3 regions of the Paenibacillus kandeliae genome follow, and region 2 is predicted to be linked to each of the others. Evidence: riboswitches for the same ligand, from Rfam matches in the RefSeq annotation. Region 2 holds a riboswitch; each other region holds the start of a gene.

Region 1 (8,322 bases), on a different contig from region 2:
CAGCAGGATACACCGGATGAGATGCCGCCGCTGGTGGATACAGGCGAGGTCTACCCCGATGCAGGTGTGCTGGCTGGCAAGCGAGTGCTGATTGTGGACGATGATGCACGGAATATCTCCGCATTGGAACGCATGTTAAAAACAAGGGATATGCACGTATTCAGTGCTCCTGACGGTAATCGAGCGCTGCATGTGCTACCGCAGGTGAAGCCTGATCTGGTGTTGATGGATATGATGATGCCGGTTATGGATGGATATGAAACGATCCGTTATATGCGTAGTCAGCCAGAATGGGAGCATACGCCGATTATCGCCCTCACCGCCAAAGCGATGAAGGACGACCGCAAGCGCTGTATGGAAGCAGGCGCGTCTGACTATTTGAGCAAGCCATTGAATATTGCACAGCTGCTATCGATGATGCAGGTTTGGTTGAACCATGAACAGGCAGATGGGCAGGAGTACAATGATGAATGGTAAATAACAGGTTGGCATGAGGCGGCTGTCGAATAGAGGAATGAATTCGTTTATATGCAAAGAAGCCCGGTGGTTGCACCATATGCGTTTATAGCATTTGGTCGCAATCACCGGGCTTTGTGCTGTTTCTTTAGGACAATCCGTAAAACCGCTGTGCGTTAGCGTACAGTAAGGCAGCCGCATCGCCCACATCCATGTTCTGAATCGCTGCCCATTCGCGGCATACATCCACTACCATGCTCGGCATTGTCGGCTTACCAGCGAACATATGCTCAAATGGCCACGGTCCATCTGTTTCGGTCATCACCAGCTCGCGAGGATAGGCAGCTGCCAGCTCACGGATGTCATGCTCATATGCAATATCTGGGGTGAATGAAATGAAATACCCACGCTCCGCCATACGCTGGATCGTCTGTGCCGAGCCTTTGAACCAGTGAAAGTGAGCACGTTCGATTCCATGCTGATCCAGCATATCGCATACGATATCGGCATCCTCGTACACCGCATGCAGCACGACAGGCTTGTCATGCAAACGACCCAAGCGCAAATATTGATCTAGCAGATCAATATACCCTTGCTTATCCAGCGTGGAGCCTTGCGCCGCCCATTCCTGACGGCGATAATACGGCAGACCAATCTCGCCAATCGCTACCATTTCATGTATCCGTGCCTCGATCCATTCCAGCAGTATCTTGGTCTGATGTTGCTGAGGCAACGGTTGCTCTGGGTGATACCCGTACGCTGGTTGAACAATGCCAGGATATTGTCGTGCTAGCTGTTCCGTACGCATACAGGATTCCCGATTCATCGAAACGGCGATCAGCTGCGCTACACCATAACGCGGCAATTCGCGAATCATCGTACGAATATCAGTGTCGCTGTATTGATCCAGATGAATATGCGTGTCGATCCATTTCATCGGCTGCTCACCTCCGCACGTAGCAGATCGGTCAGTCGGCGCCGCAAGGCGACAAATTCCGGCGTATCTACCAGCTCCTCACGCCGCGGTCTGGCAAAAGGCACGGTCACCTTTTCTAGCACATGCGCTGGTCGTGCAGATAACACGTAGATCGTATCGGATAGCAGCAGGGCTTCTTCAATATGATGCGTAATAAAGACGACCGACCGCCGCGTTTCTTCCCATATTCGTAATAGCCATGCCTGCATATCGCTGCGGGTAAAGGCATCCAGTGCGCTGAACGGTTCATCCAGACAGAGCAGCGACTGCGGACCGAGCAAGGCGCGAACAAAGGCAGCACGCTGCTGCATACCGCCGGACAATGTATGCGGATAGGCGTTGCGGAACTCACCCAGTCCAGCGCGCTCCAGCCAGCGCCGTGCCTGCTCCAGCGATTCGCGGCGCGACATGCCTGCCACTTCGCGTGCAAGTACTACATTATCCTCGATATTGCGCCACGGCAGCAGAGCGGGCTGCTGCGGCATATAGCCTGCTTTGCCACGCTGTCCGGTGATAGGCTGTCCATCCAGCACAATTTCGCCATGATCTGGCAGCATCACACCGCCGATCATTTGCAGCAAGGTACTTTTACCGGAGCCGGATGGACCGATAATAGAGACAAATTCGCCTTCCTGTACTGATAACGAGATGTTATCCAGCACATGTAACCGATTGCCGCCTTTGCCAAACGACTTGCCGATACCTTGTAATTCTAAAAAGGCGGAAGAGGATGAATGTGCTGTCGTTACACTGGCTGATGGAACGTCGCGCTTTGACATAGGGATGGAATTCGGTTGACCTGCGTTCAGTATATTGTCGTTATCCACGCTCATTTCCTCCCTGCTCCTGCGGTCGTTGCCAGCGGATGCACCATCTCTCCAGCAGAACAATGATGGAGAACATGAGCAGACTGAGCAGCACCACAATCATAATGGCGACAAACATTCGATCGGTACGGAAAGCAGACTTTTGCAGCAGCATATAATAGCCTAACCCTTGATCACTACTGATCCATTCCGCGATAATCGCGCCCATAATGCTATACGTCGCAGCGATGCGTAATCCCGAAAAGACGGCAGGCAGACTGTATGGCAATTCCAATTTCCAGAAGATCTGACTGCGAGAAGCGCCGATCATTTGCATATAGTTTAGCATGGTGCGATCCGTACCGGCTAATCCGCCCAGCGCGGCAACCGTAATGGGGAAAAAGCACACCAGCACAATAACGATCAGTTTGGACAACATGCCAAAGCCGAACCAGATAATAAGCAGCGGTCCAAGCGCAATAATCGGAATATTTTGACTTAAAATAAGCAGCGGATATAAGGCACGCCGCAGAAATGGAATATAATGCAGCACGCCTGCTACGATAAGCCCTGTTGCCGTACCGATGGCAAAGCCCGATAAAGTCAGCTTGAGCGTCGCCCACGTATGACCGAGCAGCCGATCATAGCTATTCTCCGCTTCGTGTGCAATTTGTAGCGGAGCAGGCAGAATCCAATCTTCAATACCAAACAGCGACGTCGCTGCTTGCCAGAGCAACAGTAACAAAACGACCGCCCCTAAGGGCGGCCATATGCCTTTCCACCATTCACGTACCGTCATGCGCGGTATTTCTCCGTCAGACCGTCCATGCTGATGCCGGTTGGATTATGGGCAATTTTGATCTGGGAAATGATGCTGGGGCTGCCCTTCTCGACGAGTGCTTCGTGCATCCGGCGCACGATGTCCAGCAACTCCTCCAATTCGCCTTCCATCGTCGTTTCGAGTGGATGTACTTCATATTGCACACCGGAGGACTGAATCACTTCAATCGCGGCATCCACATAGTCGTAGGAATCTTCGCCGGGTTGTGTTTTGGGAATAACCTGAATACTGAGCAATGTTTTGGACATGGAATCTTCCTCCTTATTATTTGGATGTAGTGCTTTGCTCGGTCGTTGCCGAAGCAGACGGTAAGAAGTCATTGGTAAATGCTTTGCTGGCATCCAGCGGCTGGTCGAGCAGCTTCTGTTTGTACATCCAGTCGGCATAGCCGGTCCAGACGGATTCTTTTTGCAGACCCCATTGGGAAGCGTCATCCTGATAGCGTGGCGACAGCCATTTCTGGCTTGCTTTGACTAGCTCTGGATCAAGATCGGGAACCGCCTTGATCAGAATATCGGCAGCCTTGTCAGGATTAGCAATGGCGTACTCATAGCCTTTGGCTGTAGCGGATAGGAACGCTTTGACCAATTCAGGATCGTTTTTGATTTCATTTTCGTTCGTTACGATCACTGGGGTGTAGTAGTCGAGATTGGGCGAGTAGTCCTTCACATACAGCATATCCAGTGGCTCGCCGCGCAGCTCGGCTTCGATCCCTGTCCAGCCGTAGAAGATCCATGCAAAATCAATTCCTTTTTTTACAGCTGTAAAATAATCGGCATCACCGATATTGACACTTTTCACCTTGCTGACATCACCACCGTCAGTGTCCATGATCGATTTCATCACTGCTTCCTCAACCGGAGAACCCCATGCGCCATAGGATTTGCCTTCCATATCCTTAGGCGACTTGATGCCGCGATCCACCGGAGCAGCAAAGCCAGACGTATTATGCTGAATGACAGCTGCGATGGATACGAGCGGCACATCCTGCACACGCGCCTGTGTCACGCTCTCCTGATAGCTAATGCCAAACGGCACCTGACCAGAGGCAACCATTGTATCCGCACCGCCTTGACCAGGCTGGATAATCTTCACATTCAAACCAGCATCCTTGTAATAGCCCATCTCCTGAGCGACATACAGACCGGTATGGTTCGTATTTGGCGTCCAATCCAGTACAACCTGTACATCTTTTAGCGCTGTTCCGTTGTCTGTGCTGCCACTGCTATTCTGACTATCGCTGCTGCGTTGTCCGCAGGCAGTCATGATCAGCAGTAGAGTCAGTAGGATCAACAGACCTGCTTTTTTGCGTAATGTCATCATGTTTCGGTAAGACTCCCCTCTATAAATCCTGCTTAAAATATAAAAAAAGCGCCCCGGACTGGGACGACATAGGTGCATATATGGAGTAGACATACATGGCATGCTTCACTTCCTACGCTGGCATTATCCAGATCAGGTATAAGGGTCTGTATGATGGACATACACTCTCAGCCGGCTCCCCAGCTCCCCTAGATATTTATGCGCTTTTTCTAGCTGTAATTATAGACGAGCCGCGGATAACTGTCCAGCAGGTCAGCCGCGAGCACAGTAACGAATATACTAAGCACGCGCATGGGTAACTGGCGGCATGTATCCTTCCGCTGCTGAACAAGTATTCCTGTGAGATAGAGATGGAGATGACCTTTCCAGAGACGGTGGCATTCGACAAGTCCATTTTCAAAAACAAGGTGTAACAGGTTCACTGCCAGCTACACCGGGTATGTATGAAAGGAAGTATTTTTTTAACCATAAACGGATAACATTTGTATATATCCGTTGTCATAGGACGAATGAACCTGAGCGATCAGGATAAATGTCCGTGATAGGAGCAGTATCTGCAAGAGCCAAATAACTATGTCCCGATACGCGAAAGGAGCTTGATTATGAGTACATCCACCGAAGAACAAGCAATCGTCAAAGCCCTGTCCAACAATCCGTTTTGTGCATTTGGTACGGTAGAGGACAACAAGCCTAAAGTTCGTTATATGGCGCTTTACAATGAAGGACTGAATATCCATCTGGCAACGGACCGCAAAACCCATAAAGTCGAAGAACTAGAGCAAAACCCGAATTGCTACCTGTTGCTCGGTTACGAAAAAGGCGGCAACAATGAAGTAGTTGAAGTGCAAGCTACAGCTACCGTATCCGACAATGCAGAGCTGAAGCAACGGGTCTGGAAGGACAACTTTACGCAATGGTTCTCAGGACCAGATGATCCAGATTATGTAGTGCTGGATATTAAACCACAAACCATCGAATATACCGATCAGGACGGCAACAAACAAACCTGGCAGGGCTAATCCTGCCGGTTGCGCCTGAGTCTACGACATGAGATAGGTACGTCTGTCGTATTTTGTTACACAGGTGAATCCCCGTCGTAATGGGCATTCGTAAAATCCGGTGACGAATTTTGTAAATTTCTATCGTGAAATACAAAATTCCAAACCGGATTTTTTGTCATTTTTTGTTTCCAAAATAAGGATAAAATAGGTACTGTAGGAACTTGAAACATAACACGAAATTAAGGTATAACCAATATAATACTAACAATTTAATATAAACGACTAAGATATATAGAACACCTATAGAGGAAGCAGCATTCGTTCGCAAATCAAACCATACTATAGCGGGAGATAACGAAGGAAACTATGCCCGTAACTAGATAGACTGTGCAGGTTGGAAGGGATATTTTACGGGAGGTGTTTTCCTTGGACCTGGAAAAGATTGAGCAGCAAATTGAGCAGGAGCGCCGCATTCTAAACCAGATGGCAGCCGAGCACGGTATCCGAGATCACCGGGTCATCGACCAGTCCGAGCAGCTGGATCGCATTCTGGATTCTTATTTGCAATGCAAGCAGCGTAAAGGGAAGGAGACGGCTCATGAATGGAATAAAAATTGCTGATTCTACCGCCGCTATCTCTGGTGGCAGGATCTTGAAATCAAACGCCGATTGGCAGCTTTTTGCCGATAGGGCGTTTTTTGTTGTGCGCATCAAGATAGGCACAACCGCAAGGGCTGCAAGGAGGCAACCGTCATGGCATTACGCTGCGGTTTATGACTGAAAACAAGTTTATTGCACACGCATGAAGGGAGCATCATACTGTGAACAATACATACTGGCAAGCTGCGAAAGGATGATCCGTGAGATGACAAAAGGGAGCAACAACATACATGCCTTATCGCCGGATAAGCAGTTTTTGATCCGGCAAGCGATGCAAGAGCTGGACAGACGATATGATCAGCAGGTAGGCATGGTCTGGGGTGAAGGAGAGCATCACGATACACGCGAAAGTGGTCACTATGCGCTTGGTTTACTGCTGCGTGGTGAGGAAGAAGACATTCAGAGGGCGAGCCGTATCATCGACTGTGTGCTGGATACGCAGCTGACCGAGCGAGGTGAGATTTATGAAGGTACGTTCCGGGCAGCACCAGAGCTACAAGCACCGCCATCTGGGCATACCGCTTGGGGAACCTTTTCACCGGGGTATGGATATGCTCAGCAAGATGCGCTTGCTGAAGTGTACCGCCGGTTTGTGCAGTATGCCCAGCTAGAGGGACGTTCGGATATAGAGGCGGGATTTCGACGGGCTATCGATGAGGTATTTCCACGCGTATGGGAGAGCTTTGATCCGAATTGGCGCGAGTTTATTGCATGTACTTTTGCGGTCATTTTGGAGCATTTTGAAGATTGGTTGCCTGTGGAGCAGGTGGCACGAATGGATGAGGCGATGCAGCGTGCAGTAACAACCTCGCTAGAGCGATATATTTCGCAATCCATCCCGACCAATACGAATATCGAGTTAATGCACCTGTTTATCGCCCATTATTACGGTCATCGCTATGAGCGGCTAGACTGGATCAATCATGTAGAGCAGGGTGCTGCGGCACTGCTGAACGATTATATGGAGCTGCATTCCTTTGCGGAGTTTAATTCTAGTACGTATTATGGCGTTGATCTGACCGTGCTGGGTATGTGGAGGAAGTACGGACGGAGTGATTCGTTTCGCATGATCGGATTACAGCTAGAGCACGGGCTGTGGGAGGATATTGGCGAATTTTACAGCCCTACTATGGAAAATATATGCGGACCGTTTGCACGCAGCTATGAGAATGAGATTACTGGTCACAGCTCCATCGGTGTGCTGCTCTATCTGGCGCTTGGGGAATCGCATCATCATCTGACGGGCATCAATTGCGAGACGAGTCATGATCTACTTATCGCGCTAGTGGGGGTGGATGTACCGAAAGCTGTGCTGCATCAGCTGCGACAGACGCAAGAGGAGCGTTTCGCATATCGTCAATTTAAGGAGCTGTGCGAGCGTGATCTGCCGGGGCATAACCGACATGTGTGTACAGCGAAGGCATGGCTATCACCGCGGCTGATGATCGGGGGAATGACGGGTAGCTACAATACGAATGGGCAGATGCACCATGCGACCGCACATTGGTTGGATGAGCAGGGACAGCGATATTCGCTGCGCATGGTACGGCGCGAGGTAGGACAGAGTTGGAATACGCATCTGCGCGGGATGGCATTTCAGGTGGAGACAGAGGCGCGGAATCTGGATATTGTGGCTCACTTGGATGCCAATGTACCGATAGAGCTGGTCTTTGAGATTGAAGGAGCGAACCTGCAGCAAATGCAGATCACAGCAGATCGCTGGCAGTTACCGGGTCTGATCATTCAGGTGGATGCGCAGGCGCCACAGCCGCAGCTGGTGCAGTATGGTCAGCGGGCGGAGATTGTGTATCCCGTCCAGCAGGGGGAACAGAGCTGGAAGCAGATGCAATTTCGCTTGTATTTTATGTAAAATAAAGCGTCTCTTTTCGCTTGATATAGGAAAGGAGACGCATATAAGGCAGGAATATCATGGTGGAAAAGGGGATTTGTGCTACATATACGAATGCTCGATCAGTAAATCAACGTAGATGTGATTATTGATTTGGATAAAATATAGAGCAATATAGCAGGTTTTATGACAACATATGATACATTAACAACGATTTGCGTTTAATTTTTACAAAAACATTAAAAAAAGCTTAAATTATACTTCAATTATGTCAATCAATAGTATACAATGCTATCATGTAACAGGGCATACGGTCTTGCGTCGACTTTCATTTTACCATCGGTCAATACTTAATGGGAAGAGACTTCCTATTCATTCTGGTTCATACATAACTCGGCTCCGGCTGAACC
Region 2 (8,322 bases):
ATTTCGCAGGCTTTAAACGTTTCCAACGGGTCTGGTAAAATCAATGCGTCATTGCCGATGACTTCAACCTTTATCATATCACACAATCCAGATGCTCTGGCGAGACGGGCGATACGCACCGCTTCTTCCGCTGTGTGAGCACCCGCAGTATTGGGCAGTAGCTTGTACCTTTTCAAATCTAACCGTTCCAAAATATTCGGTTCATCTGGTCGTTCCAAATTCAAACGTCGGACGGCAAAGGTTAATACTTCTGTGCCTGAAGCTTCTACTGCCTGCGTCTGTATATCCAGATTGCTAAATTTACCAGTGCCTAGCAATAGGCGGGATGAGAATTGATGCTGTCCAATATTCAACATATTAGCCACCTCCTACAAAATGTACAATCTCCAGCTTATCGCCTGCTTCTAACTGAGCCTGCCCATGATCCTGCTTTTGCAAAATCTGTTCATTATGCTCGACAATGACCATCTTCTCCTGCAATTGTAGAATGGTTAGCAATTGCTGTACGGTGCCTGGCGATTCGGTAAATGTTCGTGTATTCCCATTAATAATCAACTCCATAGCCATGTCTTCCTTTCGTTGGCGATTTTTAGTTTGCCCTATATTTGTTCATGATGTAGCAATAGGAACAGATGGAGTGTTCATGTCTTTTAAAGAATGCAAGGCACGCTCGGGATGGAAGCAGCTTGGAATGGCAGCATTGCCACGTCCAGCTATACCATCTGCCATCCATTTCGCTGTTCCAGCAGCGAGCAGAATTCCATTGCGATAATGTCCAGAGGCGATCCATAATCTGGGCATCTGCGGAACAGCACCGAGATATGGCAATTCGTCCGGTGTTCCGGGTCGTACACCCGCCCAGCAGCGTAATAATTCACCCTCGGCAAGTCGTGGGATATAACGCTGACCTTTCATCAACAACTCCATCACTGCTCCCGCTGTAAAGGTTGTATCTCGCTGCCCCGGTTTGCTGGTAGCTCCAACCCAAATGCGATGACCATGCTTTGGAATCAAGTACACCTGCTCACCATAAACCGTATGGTGCAGCCAAGGTGTAGGTGTACGCAGTTCAATCAGTTCCCCTTTAACTGGGATAAAAGGTAAACGCCAGTGTTCCGCCGTTAATAGTCGCGCTGTACCTAGACCAGAAGCCAATACTACATGCTCGCCATATAATACAGCGTCATCGGTCACTACACCACGCACCATACCTTGGTGTCCCGGTTCACGCAGCAACCGAATCACATCATGATCCCGATACATTGCTACTCCTGTAGAAATGGCGGCTCCGACCAGCGCTTCTGTCAGTAGTCGCGGAATAAGCTGCATCTCATGACGGTTATACATCATGCCTCGATCTGCCCGTATATACGGCTCGACTACAGCCAAACGTTGAGAATCCCACCATTCCAATTCTTGCTGCTGACTGGTTTCACTGTATACATCACTCTCTGAATAGGCGCTACTTATATGCTCAGAATTGGATGAAGTAGTGGCTGCATGTTCAATTGGTAAAAGAAATCCTTCACTGCGAAGCCCAATATCGATTCCGGTGCAATCATGCAACCGCTGTGCCAATGCTGGATAGAGTGAACGACTGCTTAATGCAAGCCGCTGTAAATCAGGATGGGCAAAATGCTCAGATGATGCTGCCAGCATTCCTCCCGCCGCACCAGAAGCTCCTGCTGCTGGATGTTGCTTTTCTACTATGGCGACGCTTGCTCCACGACTTTGGCATTCCAGTGCAATGGCTGCACCAATGGCACCTGCACCAACAACGATCACATCGTACTTCCCTTTATTTCGCATGGATGTCACTCCCTCCGCTGGTATGGGTATCGAATGAAACAGGTGGCTGTATAAGTTCGGCTTGTACAGTCCCTATATGTTGAATAGCAGCTACATATTGCTGAACGCTCTCCAACGGAGAGTGAGCAGTAAATATAGAGGACATCACTGCTATACCAGCCACTCCGGCGCTACGTAGCTCGGCAATATGCTGTGGCTGAATGCCGCCAATGGCAATAACCGGAATATGCAATGCTGAGCAGACCTGTGCCAGTTCCTCTATACCGCGCGGCTCCATCCCCAATTTGGAGTTAGTAGCGTAAATATGACCGAATATGGCGTAATGACAGCCTTCCTGCTCAGCTTCTACTGCACGTTGAGCACTGTGGACAGAACGACCGATGATCATTGACGATGGTTCATTAGGACCCGCTGATAACGCACCAACGCTCAGGACGCGATCACTACGATCACTGGAATTATTATAGGTCGGCATGGGTGCAAACTCTGGCATATGTACACCTTTGATACCCAATTCCACAACCAACTCTGGATGATTGTTCACCATGATCTTAGACGCAGGTATTCCTCGTAGCAACATCTGCTGCACGGTCTGCCGAATGTGCTGCTGTGTCCAGCTTTTTTCACGAATATGGATAGCTGTAACATGAGGATGAATAAGCGAGCTGATATGGATGATATCTTGCTGCGATAATGTTCCGGGTGTAACTACATGCAGCTGCATTGTGTCACCTTCTTTGTATCATTCGTTTGTATGAGTAATGGATCGTAGGCGCTGAGTAAGACAAATGTTACGCAAAAAAGCCACTTTCCTATTGGAAAGTGGCTGTTTATTTTATCATTATATAATAAACAGGGTCTACATAGAGATACACCTACACATTCAGTGATCTGTCTGCTGCCCAGAGCAATACCAGATGAATGAGGTGAAATAGAAAAAGTCATTCCATGTAGCAGCTTCTCTACACATCATTTGTATGATTGAATGGAATCATCGTGATCATCATTTGATACACTCATGATCTGGTACATCCATGATCTAATACATGATAACAACGCACCATATAATAGATGATAATGCACTCTATTCCTACCATACTTGATGCTATATAAAGCACGGAATACTTATTTATTTTTCTCATATCGTGTATGCTCTTCCACTTCCCTACGCTGGTATGATCCAGATCAGGTCCAAAGGGTTCGTCAGCAGTTCGCTGTCATCTCAGCCTCTATAGGCTCCCCTAGTGCATATGGATATGCAATTGTCGTTTCAAACATTTTCATCTTAGCAAACCTATTTCAATAAAGCAAATATAAATATAACATCTACCTTTATCAATCGGCTTGCGGCTTAGTTCATGTCATATAGTTGCTTATTTATGTAAATGCACCATCGGTGCATTTTATATTCTGTACTTATGCTTTATCGGCGTACACTTGGCGTGCGGATCACACAATATCGGCTATCATTCCATCAGACGGGAGAATATACAAGAGAGGGCATCTTCAATGCTAGATGACGAATTCGATGAATCGTGGAACGCTCGCCTGCCAGTACTGCTTGCTGCGGCAAAGCTGCATTTTCCTGCTGTTCCAATTGTTCCAACATACCAGAGGTCAGCAAAAAGGATTGTCTGAAAAATTGACCTAGCTGTTGCTCCGGCCAATCCAGAACCAAACGATTACGCATAAAGGATAACAAACGCTGCACATTCCAAGCATCCTGTAGCGGCTGGCAATGATTTAGTGTATACAACTGACGCTGCAATCCAAAGCGACGGCTGATTTCGGTCTCCGTCAGCTTGCCTTTCGGCTGATAGGCACCAATGACTGGCATCCACGATGAGCGCCATTCCCAGTCCGCGTACAACGGATTGGCAAAGAAGTTATGCAGAGATTCCCGATTCTGTCCCAAATTCACTACAACTAGATCCGCCAGTTGCAGCAAGGGAAGCTTATCTGCACCACAACCAGCATCCATCAGCACCAGATCATAATGCTGACTTGCCGCCTGAAATAGATTTTTCCAAAATACCGGATTGCGATTGGCATCATGATGTCCGTACTTGGTTCCTGCTAACAAATGAAGACGATCACGTACAAGTGGAACCATATTATCCGTTACATTGCTTGCATTTAAAATGCCCGATTGCTGTAAATAATGTAGACGATCAATGCCCGGTCCGTTCTTCCAGATGTCTGCTGCTGTCTGGCTCAAATCGGCACTTAATCCATATTCCACACCTTGTCCACGTTCATCGTTATGGCAGAGAAGCAGACGTGCTCTGTATTGCAATGCAGCTGTAATAGCTGTAATAACTGTATGCGCAGACGTTTTGCCTTGTCCATTGTCTGGACTCCAAAACATAACCGTCGTCATATTCACTCCCCCTTATCTCCCTGGCTATCCGTGGGATCATAAGCAGTCGGTTTATGATCCTGTTTGTGCGTTCGTGTGTATACAGGCAGCAGACTGACAGCACATCAGGGCGCAACCGACAACAATATGCCGGTGCAAATGTTCCTTGTAACATGGCGATTCATAATCGCAGCCCTGAAACGGTGGCTGTACAATGTTTGCGGATGGCCCGTATCCATTAACCTTTGCTACGAATAGAGAGTGAACAGGTGTGGTTGAGGTCGCAGATAGCCGTTTAGTACAGCTTATAATATATTACTATTGCTTCAAAGTGATAAAAGAACGAGTCTGGAGTAATCATATGTACCCTATCTGCTCTATAAGCATCTGCGACTTTATACATTCTAATTTGGCAAAACCGAATTTAAAACAGGGAAAGACTGAATCGGAAACGCTTTTTACGCGGAACAGACGGTAAGTAATTGCGCAAAAGAGCAGCTAATAATTCATCGGTGTCTTGCTGCCGATCAAACGGATCAGACTGACATGGCAAGCTATATACATGATCAGTTCCTAGTTCTCTCTGCAATCGTTGTACGGCTTCATCCTGTGCGAGTGGCAGACAATATTGCCACTTCTCCTGTGTATACCGCCGCAAATCCTGAACCATATTCAGTATGTCCTGATACCTCCATTCCGCTCCAGAACCGACTACAAGCGGCAAGTCGGCACGTAAAAACTCCTCTAACCGATCATTGCGCCGATATCCGCCCAGATCTAGCACAAGAAAATGATAGCTACCACTAAGCAGCGACACCACTTCCGCTCGCGCCGCTTCACGCCAGTAATCTACCCCTTCTAGCTCAAACCGTCGCGATTCGCCTAGCCTATCTTGTTCAGCCATTCCCTGCAATGCCACCTGCTGAATGCGGGCAAATGCGCCAGGATAGCTGTTCATTTCGACCAATGCGACTTTATGCCCAATCCGGGCAAGATAATGAGCAATACTGACCGCTGTATGAGTCGTTCCTGTTCCTGATGTCGCTCCGATCAGTGCAATGACCTGTGTCGTCTTGTTCCATTGCAGTATGGTGGAAGAAGATTCATCGTTATGACGAGCATTCACATGCCCAATAGCAAGATGCAGCGCAGTTCTTGCTTCTTGCGCCGACTGAAAACGGTTGGCAGGACTATATTGCAATAGGCGACGCAATATTTGTACAACAGCTGGTTTTATATCATGTCGAATTGCAGCTTCTACCTCACTATGCCACTCACTGTATTTGCCCCCAGTAGACAAGTACAACAGCAATGCTCCCAAACCATACAGATCAGAGCGGTGATCGGTCTGTCCACTACCATACTGCTCGGGTGCAGCAAAACCAACCGTGCCTAACTTTACTGTATCCTGATTTTCTTCTGGCTTAAATGTACGAGCAATGCCAAAATCAATCAAACGAATCTCACCCTGAGTCGTAATCATTACATTGGATGGCTTCATATCGCGAAATACGATAGGGGGATTATGCTGATGCAAATATTCTAGTACATTCAGCAGTTGATCACCGCAGCGCGTAATAAAATCGCCATTTACCGTATCCGGCTCCATGTGGAACCGATGCTCTAATGTATCGCCATCAATATAATCCATCACCAGATAAGTATAGCCATCTGGATCACTTTGAATATAATCTACAATGCGCGGTAAAAAAGGATGCACCAGCGTGGTCAGCATCCGTGCTTCAGCTGCCGCTTCGCGATACTTGGACGGTAGCGATATCGTCTCCTTGATCGCCCACTGCTTGCCGGGCAGCTTCAAATCGTGTGCCAAATATACATGACTCATCCCACCGCTACCAATCCGTTGTTCAATACGATACCGCTGCTCCACAATCATTCCTTGTTGCAGTCGTGTCGGAAAAACCATTTCTACCTACATCTCCCCTCCTATAAAAAGCTATAGTATAGCTCCTTACAGTTCGTCTATAGTTATGGCAGCGAACAGTGATGATCTCCTCAAGCGGGTATAAAAAAAGAAAAGCATCCCGCCGAATAAACGCCATTATGGCATTCACTCAAACGGGATGCTTTCCCTGTCCGCTGCATATTTAATGTACCTGAATTATAAATGATGTCATGATCAAAGTAAAGATAGCTATGGTGATCCTCATTACTTCGCTGCCGCAAAAGCATCGCAGTTGCGCTGTACTTGTTTGACATGCGTCTCTAAATGCGTGACACATAGCTTATCAATAACCATACGTGCCGTAATCTCACCATCCTCGGTATGAATACCAATCCGATGCTGATCTTCTTCAGTAATCGTTTCTAGCACTGGTACAAACGCTCTGCGCATTGCGAGCAATGCCTGCAAATGATGCTCCAGATCCAAACTAGCGTAATTGAGACGCTGCGCCCAACGATCCTGATCAAACGCCACCAATGTTGGCGGCTCTGCCTCACACAGAATCAATTTCAAACGGTTTTGTAGAGTAATTTCTACATCAAACAGATGAACAACAATCTCGCGAATACTCCACGCTTCTGGTGCAGGCTTATAATCCAGCTCCGCCTCGGGAATATTCCGTATTGATTCGACAAAGCGTTCCATATCAGGCCAATAACGATAAATGGTATTTTGCATCACGCACATCCTTCTTACAAGATATACAGCAACTACATATTAATATTTTACCATATACAACGTAATTTCATCACGGTTGTGAAACAATTGCTTCGCACGCTGCACCTGAAGTCGCGCATCCTCAAAGGATTGAATCACCTCGCGGATCACAGCTAGTGGCTTTTTGTGCATTAGCTTAACAGTCACAATCACAGTACCACCAGGTGATACCGCATCCAGCAGATCAATAACAAGACGCGCCGTCAGCTTCGGACTCCAGCTCATATCGCATACCAGCAGATCAAATTCGCCGGGGCTGAATTTGACATCTGCCGCATTGCGACGAACGCTTTTCAGCTGTGGATGGTTTTGGAGCGATGGGTGCATTTTGGCAGGATCAACCGCCGTAACGTGCATACCACGTTCCAACAAAAAGGATGTCCAGCCGCCCGGTGCTGCGCCGACATCCAACCCGCGTCGGAACGCGGTAAAGTCGATACCGAACACTGCTTCTGCTTCCAGTAGCTTGAATTTGGCACGCGAAATCTGACCTTCCTCACGTTGAAAACGAATAGCTCCTCCGTTCCAATCGGACAGATTGTCCTCTGGTCGGGAAATGCCTGCGTATAGGCGTTCCGCCGTCCAGAATACCGAGACAACCAGCGTCGGTTGCTGCACGGTAAATTCCGCATGAAGCGATTCCAGCTTTTCCTCCAAACGATGACGCAGCTCCGACGCATTGCCACCATCTGTTTGTGCATCGCCTGTTTTGCGAACCTGAAGCGACAGTGGGATGCCATACAGTTCCTCGCGCTTGAGCAGCAGTTCTGCCAGTGTATCCAGCGGATCAACGGTATCTTCCAGCTGTTCTAGCACGATATCATAACGCACCGGCTGAATATGTCGCAAAAACATTAGCGGTTGGCGCTGCAATTGTTCCAATACCTCCTGCTCATCAGCAGGCAGCGTAAGTAACAATACCTCGCTATGCACCAGTACCGAACTTTTGACCGAACCAAATGCACGTTTTAATTCTTCCTGCGCATACGCAGCAAAGCCGTGATTAGCTGTACCGATCCAGCGCGATTCCGCCTGTTGCTCGGACGGATGTTGTTTATCCTGATCATTCATGAAATATTCTATAGCCTCCAATAGATTATACGGTTGTACCACGCACATGCTCAAGAATACGCTGTACCGATTGTAGCCGGTACAACATACGCGGCTTCCGTTCGCGCCATGCCTCAAATACGATCAGACATGGAACGCTAGTCAATTGCAGCTCCTGCACAAGGCGGGGTGCAAAATTGATGTTGAGCGCATATACCTGTTGTCCGGGCAATAGTGGAAGCGATGCGTCCAGCATCTTTCTGCCTAGCTTGCACGTACCACAGAACGGCGTATACGCATAAATAATCGCCATTTCGCCGGATTGTGATGCCAGTTCCAGCGCTTGCTGTTCATTTATTTCCTGAATCACGACATCACCTCCTGTCGACGTTTTATACTTACCCTTTGACAATACAGTCAC
Region 3 (8,322 bases), on a different contig from region 2:
CTCAAGCTATATTACAAAAATCAGCTGATGGATATTGCTACCTTCTCATCCGATCAAATGCTTCGCAGACAAGCACGTACCGCAGGCAATCCTGCTAGCTTTACCACCTCCGAGTGGACGATTACTTCCGGCGCAGACGATACGGATCTGGGTGTCTATGAACCGGCACAGCCATAAGCGTTATGCGTAGCTTTTGCATCTGTATCATCGACATATCCCATTTTCGGAAAAGAGAAAGGTAGGATCGGTTCATGAAAAAAAATAAAACCATTGCGCTGAAAGTGGCTGCGGCATTATTGGTTGCGATGCCGTCATTACCTATTCCGGCAGTCGTACAGGCAGCTCCGTCTGCACAACAGAGTATGCAATCCTCGGCGCAAATGCTCACCGATATTGGCGCACTATCCGCCGCACAACAAGAGCAGCTGCATCGCGCGTTTGCGGTCGGATTGATTCAGGGCTCGCCGGATGGACAGTTTCGTCCGCAGGCAGCATTGAGTCGTCAGGAGCTGGCATCCTTACTCGTTCAAGCACTGAACCTACCTGTGACAGCACAGCCAACCTCCTCATTCCGCGACGTTACGGCATCAGCATGGAGCTTGTCTGCCATCGAGGCAGTGAAGCAGGCAGGATTGATGCAGGGAGATCGCGACGGACGCTTCCGCCCGCAGGATTCGGTAACAGTGCAGGAATTGGTCGCACTGACTGTGCGTGTTTCACACACGGATTTGGAAGTGGATACGAGTACAACACTGCCTGATCTATGGAGCGGAGCAAGTGCATGGGCGGCTCCTTCGCTAATTGCCGCTTCTCAGCATGAGCTATTGAGCGAATATAGTGGCAAGCTACAGCCGAAAGCGGCTGTGAATCGTGTAGATGCGGCAAGTCTATTATTGTCGGCACTGTTTCCACAGCAGCGCATGTCTGCACTGCAAGCCGTATCGAATCAGCAGGTACAGATCAACGGAATCAGCTACGGATTGGGGCAGGATGTACAAGGTCTGCTGAATGAAAAGAATGCAGCAGCATTGAAGGGAGCGCAGCTGACCTTTGACACGAATGGACGCACCATCACCGCGATTCGCTCCTTGCATCTGAATGCGTCTGGTCAGCCAGCTGTAGCCGATGCTGCGGAATTCAGTGGCAATGTGAAGCTGGATGCAGGAGATACGGTCATTTATGGAGATATGACAATAGCTGGCGATTATATGTCTGTGCTACACGCACATATTCAGGGCAATCTAACGATTACCGAACGTGTGGCGAATGACTTTTATTCGGAAGGGCTTCAGGTGGAAGGCACAACCAATGTCAAAGGTGGAGATGATAACACCGTTGTATTCAACAGTGCAGTGCTGAACGATGTGAATGTGAGCAAGCAGGATGTTCATGTGGTTATGGATGCGAACTCGGTTGTATCTACCGTCAATGTGAATACAAATGCCAATATCGAGACTGGCTCGACCCTTCCGCTTGTGAATGTCACGAACGGTGCAAGTAGTGTACAACTGCAAGGAAATGTCAAGAATCTCAATGTGAGCAGTAGCCAAGCGACTCAGTTAACTGGAAACAGCTCTATTTCGCAGCTGACTGTGAGCGGTTCGGGATCACTGGCGCTAAATACAACAGGCACGGTACAAACCTTGCAGGTGACCCATCCGTCAGCACTGGTAAATGTAAGCTCTACGACGCAGGTGAGCAATCTGTCCTTGTCAAACGGCGTAGCGAGCAGCAATGTGACAGGGCTGTCGACGACAACTGGTTCGCCAGGCACAACGACAGGACCGACAAGCTCCAGTTCGTCCGGCTCTAGCAACCGGGCGCCAGTTTTGACAAGTTCGTTTCAAGAGATGGCTGCTACTGAGAAACGTGCAGATCGAATCATTGATCTGAATCGGTATTTTAGCGATCCCGATGGAGATACGCTGACTTACTCGGCATCCTCATCCAAATCGCTGATTGCCAAACCATCGATAAATGGCGGCGAGCTGTCCGTCAGCTTCCTATCCGCTGGAACAGCGACCATTACGGTTGCTGCCAATGATGGTAAAGGAAAACGCTCCAACACGACATTTAAGGTAACTGTAAATGGCAATCCAATCGTCACTAATGCGTCAGATCAGACGCTTACCTTGGAGCAGCCTGGCGTATCGTTGACATTGAGTGATTATTTTACTGATCCTGAGCAGGGAGCATTGACGTACAGCGTCATCGTTGATCAGCCGAATGTAGCGAAGCCAACGCTGAACAATAACGGTACGCTACAGCTTGACCCTTTGCAGGTAGGCAAAGCGAAAGTAACGGTAACAGCAAAGGATCATGCCGTAACCGATGACGGTACGCTTGGACAATCGACGATGACATTTCAGATCGAGGTATTGCCCGTTCCGAACCGTAAGCCCGTTGCTACTCCCTTGTTGCCAGTAACGGTAACGGTGCGCGGAGACGATGAAACGGTCGACCTGAGCGGTATATTTACCGATCCCGATGGCGATCCGCTCCAATTATCTGCTGCTTCAGTGGCTGCTGGCACTGCTAGTGCAACACTCAGCGGTACGCAACTGTCCGTTCATGCAGTGAAGGAAGGAACCACAACGATTGCGATTACGGCAAAGGATGGGCGCAGTGGTGAAATGGTAGTTGAATTGCTTGTTACCGTATTGCCCGCACCGAACCGCAGTCCGGTAGTTGCAGATACATCGCAAGCATTGACTCTGATTGTCGGACGCTCGGCAACCGATGTGGATCTGTCGAAGCTGTTCTCCGATCCAGATGAGGATGTACTAACCTATGAAGCGGTATCGTTGGATGTGTATGCGGTCCACACTTCGGTACATGCCAGCATGCTTAGCGTAACGCCGGGCATAGCAGGCATGACATCGATCAAGGTTTATGCACGCGATGGACGCGGCGGTGAGATTACTACCGATATTCCAGTAACGGTACTGGAAGAAGCTTCGATCTCATTCATTCCACAGCAAATTGTCAATTTGAACAAGCCACCGGTATGGTTTGGCTTGATGCCGTATTTGCAAAATATCGATCTAGATTCGATCAGTGTTACCGCCGATACGTATGATCATTCGATAGCAACCGTATCTGCCAAACAGGCGCGTATCCTGCTGACACCGATGCAGATTGGAGATACGACCGTTACGTTTGACGTATATGATCAATACGGTCGCCGCAATAGCTCCTCCTTTGCCTTGCAGGTTGTCAAAATCAATCATGCACCGACCGTTGCTGCTTCCATCTCGGAGCAGATACTAACGCCAGGTGTAACAAACGACCGTGATTACGATCTGAGTCAACTGTTCAATGATGAGGATGGAGACGCACTGACCTATACGTTGACTTCCAGCAATACGGATGTGGCAAATGCGTCGGTCAACGGCAATACCCTCACGCTCAAAGCAGGCACGATTAGCGGCGTGACAACTGTTACCCTTACAGCGGATGATGGGAATGGTGGAACGGTTCAATATACCCTCAATGTGCGTAATGCACTGCTGGTGAATACGTCAGTCATTACAGTGAATCTGAAATATGGTATGAATGCGATGGACTATGATCTGTCCGATTTATTCCCAGGACAGACCTCCTTCACAACGTACATGGGTACAGCAGATTCTACGTTTACAGGTCCTACAGCGCTGAATGGTTCGATGCTACAGCTCACTTCGCTACCTGTGATGCAGTGGGTGATTGGGGCGGATGGACGCGCTGTCGTATTCGTGGTGAAGCAGGACCCGATCACAACCAAGGATATGTACTTCTCGCAATATGTAGAGGGCTCCAATGGACGAATTGTGCTGCTGATGAATACAGTCTCCGCTGCAAGTAAAAATAAAGATTACAGTCTTACATTCTACAAATGGATGAAACAAACGAATACGATCAGCAGCGTTACCCTTCCGTTAGTGTACGATGGCACATCGCAAGGGATGAACTACATCGTAATCAACTCCACATTTTATGACTTTTTCGATATTACAGCAGCTTCGTATTACAATGACGAGGTAATGATCTATTCGCCAGCCGATTACAATCTGACTGGTGTCGTGCTCAAGCGTGGGAACACCGTGCTGGATGTGATCGGCGATCCTACTTCGCAAAATCAAATACTGCCAAACGGCGGCACGATTTTGCGTAAAGATGGCATCGGCTATGGATCGAATCAGTTCAATGTGTCTTATGAGTGGAATAAGTATCCGAAGGACACGTATCAATTTGTAAGATAAGCGTATGGACATCGGATCGCTAGGATATTGGCTTGACAGACAGAATCTCGCTGTGTAGAGTAAAAGGCAATTAAACAGTTCTGCATCAGATGCTTCGATAGGCACTGATGCAGGGCTCATAATCGAAAGACCACTAGGGGAGCCATATACTGGCTGAGACGGGATTGTCCCGGACCCTTGGAACCTGATCTAGTTCGTACTAGCGTAGGAAAGTGGAGACCGTGCAGGGATCAATGTGTTGATGCCGTTTATACTGCCGCTCCATTTGGGGCGGCTTTTTTGCGTATATTGGTCGATAGCGATCCATTTTCCGGTCAGGAGGTGCTTTCACACACTTCAGGCAGGGGAGAGATGAATCATGAGTTTTTCACAGGAGCTTCGTCAGGCGGCAGATCCGATTTTTGAGGCGATTTTTGATCATCCGTTTGTGCGGGGCATTGCAGAGGGTACATTGCAGCCGGAGCAGCTGGCGCATTATGTGAAGCAGGATTTTGAATATTTGAATGCGTTTATGCGCATCTATGGAACAGCGATTGCTAAGTGTGAGCGGCGCGAGGATATGGCGGTATTTAACGAGCAGATTTCGTTTGTGCTGCACAGCGAGATTCACCCGCATAACAACTTTTGCAAGGTGGCAGGTGTAGCATATGAAGATTTGCAAGGGTATCCGCTCGCTCCAGCCGCGCATCATTATATCCGCCATATGCTGACCGCTGCGCAGGAGGGCGATCTGGGCGATATTTTGGCGGTGCTGCTGCCTTGTCCATGGACGTACTGGGAAATTGGTGCACGGCTGTGGGAAGAAGTGAAGCCGGATCAGAGTCATCCCTTTTACGAATGGATCGACTTCTATGGCAATCGGACGGACAGCATTACAGCACGCTTTTGTCAGCGGCTGGATGAGCTGGCAGAGCAGACTACACCAGCGCATCGTGAGCGGATGAAGCAGCATTTTATACTGAGCTGTCAGTTTGAATATATGTTCTGGGATATGGCATATACCTTGCAGGATTGGCCAGTATCGTTGGAGGTGGCAACCGTATGAGCTGGAATTGGAAAATGAAAGAGGTTGTGCTGACCGTCATTTTATCCGTTGCCTGCGGCGTGATCTATCTCGGCTGGTCGACGCTATGGATTCCGATCTCGGCAGTAGTCGGTCCGGTTGGCGCAGGCTTTATGTTCGGCATCTGGGTGATCGCCAGCCCGATTGTGGCGTATATCATTCGCAAGCCGGGTGCAGCGCTAATCGCCGAGGTGGCGGCAGCGGCGGTGGAGATGCTGACTGGTAGTCATTTTGGATTGTCGGCGCTGTTGATCGGCGTATTTCAGGGGCTGGGTGCAGAGATCGCCTTTGCCATCTTTGGATATCGCACATTCAATGTGTGGACGATGATGCTGTCAGGTGCGCTGGCAGCGGTTGGCAGTATGGTGTACAGCGTGATCGCCAACGGATTCGGCTATTACACAACCACCATGTTCCTACTGACGCTGGGCATTCAGGTGATTAGCGGCATCATTCTCGGTGGTCTGCTTGCCAAGATGGTAGTCGAGGCACTCGGTCGTACTGGCGTGCTGGACTCGTACGAAATGATGAAATCGCGCCGCAGAAAAGGAAATGCTCATGGCATCGCATCCTGACGATCAAGAACTGTATGTCGGTTGCCGGGACATGTCGGTACGCTTTTACAATCGGGAGCAGCCGGTGCTGCATCAGCTGAATGTGAATATTATGCAGGGGGAAAAGGTATTGATTCTCGGACCTAGCGGCGGCGGTAAGTCTACGCTGTTGTGGGTGTTGGCAGGTATAATTCCAGAGCATCAGGAGGCGGAGTTGTCGGGAGATGTATTTCGTCAGCCTGCCTGCGGCGTAATGTTTCAGGACCCGGATTCGCAATTTTGTATGCTGAGGGTGGATGAGGAAATTGCGTTTAGTCTGGAAAATCGCTCTGTGCCGCGTGCCGAGATGGATCATATCATCGACGAGGTGATGCAGCGTGTTGGTCTGCGTGTGGATCGTCATACCTATATCGAGACGCTGTCTGGCGGTATGAAGCAACGCTTGGCACTTGCCTGTCTGCTGGCGCTGGAGCCGGAGGTGCTGTTCTTCGACGAGCCAACCGCGCAGCTTGATCCTGCCAGTCGTCGTGACATCTTCGCTCTGCTGGAAGGGCTGGGTCAGGAGAAGCGTCACACAATGATCGTGGTGGAGCATGTACTGGATGGCTGTGTGGAATGGATGGATCGAGTCATTCTGCTAGATGCACACGGACAACTGATCGCCGATGGTGCACCTGCACAGATCATGACACAGTACCGAACGCAGATGGAGGCAGCGGGTATCTGGCTGCCGCGTTTGTTTCCGTACCGCTGGGAAGACGTGTGTTCCAATCCCGCTCATCCACTAGCGCTAGAGCTGACAAGGCAGCTGGAATTTAGAATAAACAGCAACAGCGCTGATTCCCATCCCGTGAAGCGATCCAGCGAGGCTCCACTTTCGCAACCACGGCAAACTGACGTGACCAAGATGACAGCACCGATCCTGCAAACGCACAGACTGAACATCGGCTACGGTCGTCGTACGGTCATGAACGAGCTGAATGTGAGCTGTCAGCCGGGCGAGTGGGTTGCCATCGTCGGCGAAAATGGCAGTGGCAAAAGTACCTTTCTCAAAAGTCTGCTGCGACTTGAACCAGCGTTATCTGGCAACATTCTATTTCAAGGGAAAGAGCTGCGCAAATGGTATGATCGTGACTTATACGACGAAGCAGGCTTTGTTTTCCAAAATCCTGAGCTGCAATTCGTGACGGATATGGTGTATGACGAGATCGCCTTTGGCGGTAGGCAGCGCGGCTGGGATGAGATGCAGATTGATGAGAAGACGATGCAGCTATTGCACGAATTCGGGCTGGAGGATAGTGCGGATGAGCATCCATTTACCCTGAGTCTGGGGCAAAAGCGTCGGTTGAGCGTGGCGACAATGCTGTTATTTGACCAAAAGCTGCTGCTGCTAGATGAACCAACCTTCGGTCAGGATGCGCGTACATCCGCCGAGCTGGTTCATCGTCTGCAAGAACGGCAGCAGCAAGGAACGACGATTGTCATGGTGACGCATGATATGGAGCTGGTGGATGATTATGCAGATCGGGTGCTGCTATTCTCCAACGGTGGTATCGCGTATGATGGACCGCCAGCGGGGCTGTTTCTACATCCACATCTGCTGCGTGACAGCAGTATCATTCCACCGCTGTGCTACCAGCTGCATACGGAGCGGAAGGAGCGTCATGTCATATGAAAAGTAATGGTTCATGGCTGTCCACGCTCAATCCGTCGTGCAAGCTATTCGTGCATCTGCTGGTCATGTTCGCGCTCATGGGCATCAAAGACCCAGTGTTGACGCTGGTGTTATGGCTGTTGGCGGTAGTGATCGGTGTGACGCTGGGCGGCTGGACACCGTCGTATCTGCTGCGCCGACTGGTGCCGTATTTGCTATTCTTCGTAATGGTGTTCTGGATGCTAGCGGCATTTGGTAAAGGGGAGCAGGTGTTGTGGCAGTGGGCGTGGTTTCGAGTGAGTGAGGAGAGTTTGCGTAACGGTCTGCTGATCGGGCTGCGGATGCTCGGATTTGTCACGTATGGACTGCTCTTTACCTCTACCACGGATCTGAATCGACTGATGATGAGTCTGGTGCATCAATGCAGACTGTCGCCCAAATGGGCATACGGCATGCTAGCAGGCTTTCGCTTTATCCCCCTATTTCAGAGCGAATTAAAGCAGATGAAGGCAGCGCATCGGATTCGTGGGTATCGTCAGCGCAACAGTGGCAAGGCATTTATGCGGTATGCGCTGCCGTTATTTACGCAGGGCGTGCGCAAATCGGAGCGAATTGCGATTGCGATGGAAGCACGCGGGTTTACGGGAACACGGGAGCGGACGTATTATGTACAGCCAGTGATGACAAAAAGGGACTATGCTTACGCATTGGGTCTGCTGATTATGGCAGCGGCGCTGATTCTTCTGATCTCGCTGTCACCATCACTGTAGACATAAGAGATGTATGGCAAAGGACAGGACAAGCAGAACA

Evidence for each region. Region 2 has a riboswitch for thiamine pyrophosphate ahead of ABXR35_RS09135 (thiamine phosphate synthase). Riboswitches for the same ligand answer to the same signal wherever they lie in the genome.
Region 1: linked by a shared signal. The riboswitch ahead of ABXR35_RS15035 (ABC transporter substrate-binding protein) and the one ahead of ABXR35_RS09135 (thiamine phosphate synthase) in region 2 are both predicted to bind thiamine pyrophosphate.
Region 3: linked by a shared signal. The riboswitch ahead of tenA (thiaminase II) and the one ahead of ABXR35_RS09135 (thiamine phosphate synthase) in region 2 are both predicted to bind thiamine pyrophosphate.

What each region holds. Positions count from the first base shown of each region.
Region 1 covers NZ_JBFDUZ010000002.1:285,110-293,431, forward strand. The annotation lists gene ABXR35_RS15010 (response regulator) at 1-477, shown strand, start outside; gene ABXR35_RS15015 (TatD family hydrolase) at 605-1,393, opposite strand; gene ABXR35_RS15020 (ABC transporter ATP-binding protein) at 1,390-2,211, opposite strand; gene ABXR35_RS15025 (ABC transporter permease) at 2,252-3,037, opposite strand; gene ABXR35_RS15030 (thiamine-binding protein) at 3,034-3,327, opposite strand; gene ABXR35_RS15035 (ABC transporter substrate-binding protein) at 3,344-4,399, opposite strand; TPP riboswitch at 4,494-4,602, opposite strand; gene ABXR35_RS15040 (pyridoxamine 5'-phosphate oxidase family protein) at 5,005-5,421, shown strand; gene ABXR35_RS15045 (Spo0E family sporulation regulatory protein-aspartic acid phosphatase) at 5,830-6,024, shown strand; gene ABXR35_RS15050 (hypothetical protein) at 6,002-6,184, shown strand; gene ABXR35_RS15055 (DUF8769 domain-containing protein) at 6,269-7,933, shown strand.
Region 2 covers NZ_JBFDUZ010000001.1:2,146,317-2,154,638, forward strand. The annotation lists gene ABXR35_RS09120 (thiazole synthase) at 1-356, opposite strand, end outside; gene thiS (sulfur carrier protein ThiS) at 358-561, opposite strand; gene thiO (glycine oxidase ThiO) at 610-1,809, opposite strand; gene ABXR35_RS09135 (thiamine phosphate synthase) at 1,799-2,533, opposite strand; TPP riboswitch at 2,955-3,062, opposite strand; gene ABXR35_RS09140 (hypothetical protein) at 3,284-4,189, opposite strand; gene ABXR35_RS09145 (serine/threonine protein kinase) at 4,593-6,095, opposite strand; gene ABXR35_RS09150 (DinB family protein) at 6,339-6,812, opposite strand; gene ABXR35_RS09155 (23S rRNA (cytidine(2498)-2'-O)-methyltransferase RlmM) at 6,852-7,922, opposite strand; gene ABXR35_RS09160 (YbbN family protein) at 7,948-8,271, opposite strand.
Region 3 covers NZ_JBFDUZ010000005.1:105,305-113,626, reverse strand. The annotation lists gene ABXR35_RS20575 (S-layer homology domain-containing protein) at 1-177, shown strand, start outside; gene ABXR35_RS20570 (S-layer homology domain-containing protein) at 252-4,241, shown strand; TPP riboswitch at 4,367-4,469, shown strand; gene tenA (thiaminase II) at 4,600-5,286, shown strand; gene ABXR35_RS20560 (ECF transporter S component) at 5,283-5,879, shown strand; gene ABXR35_RS20555 (ABC transporter ATP-binding protein) at 5,863-7,533, shown strand; gene ABXR35_RS20550 (energy-coupling factor transporter transmembrane component T family protein) at 7,530-8,282, shown strand.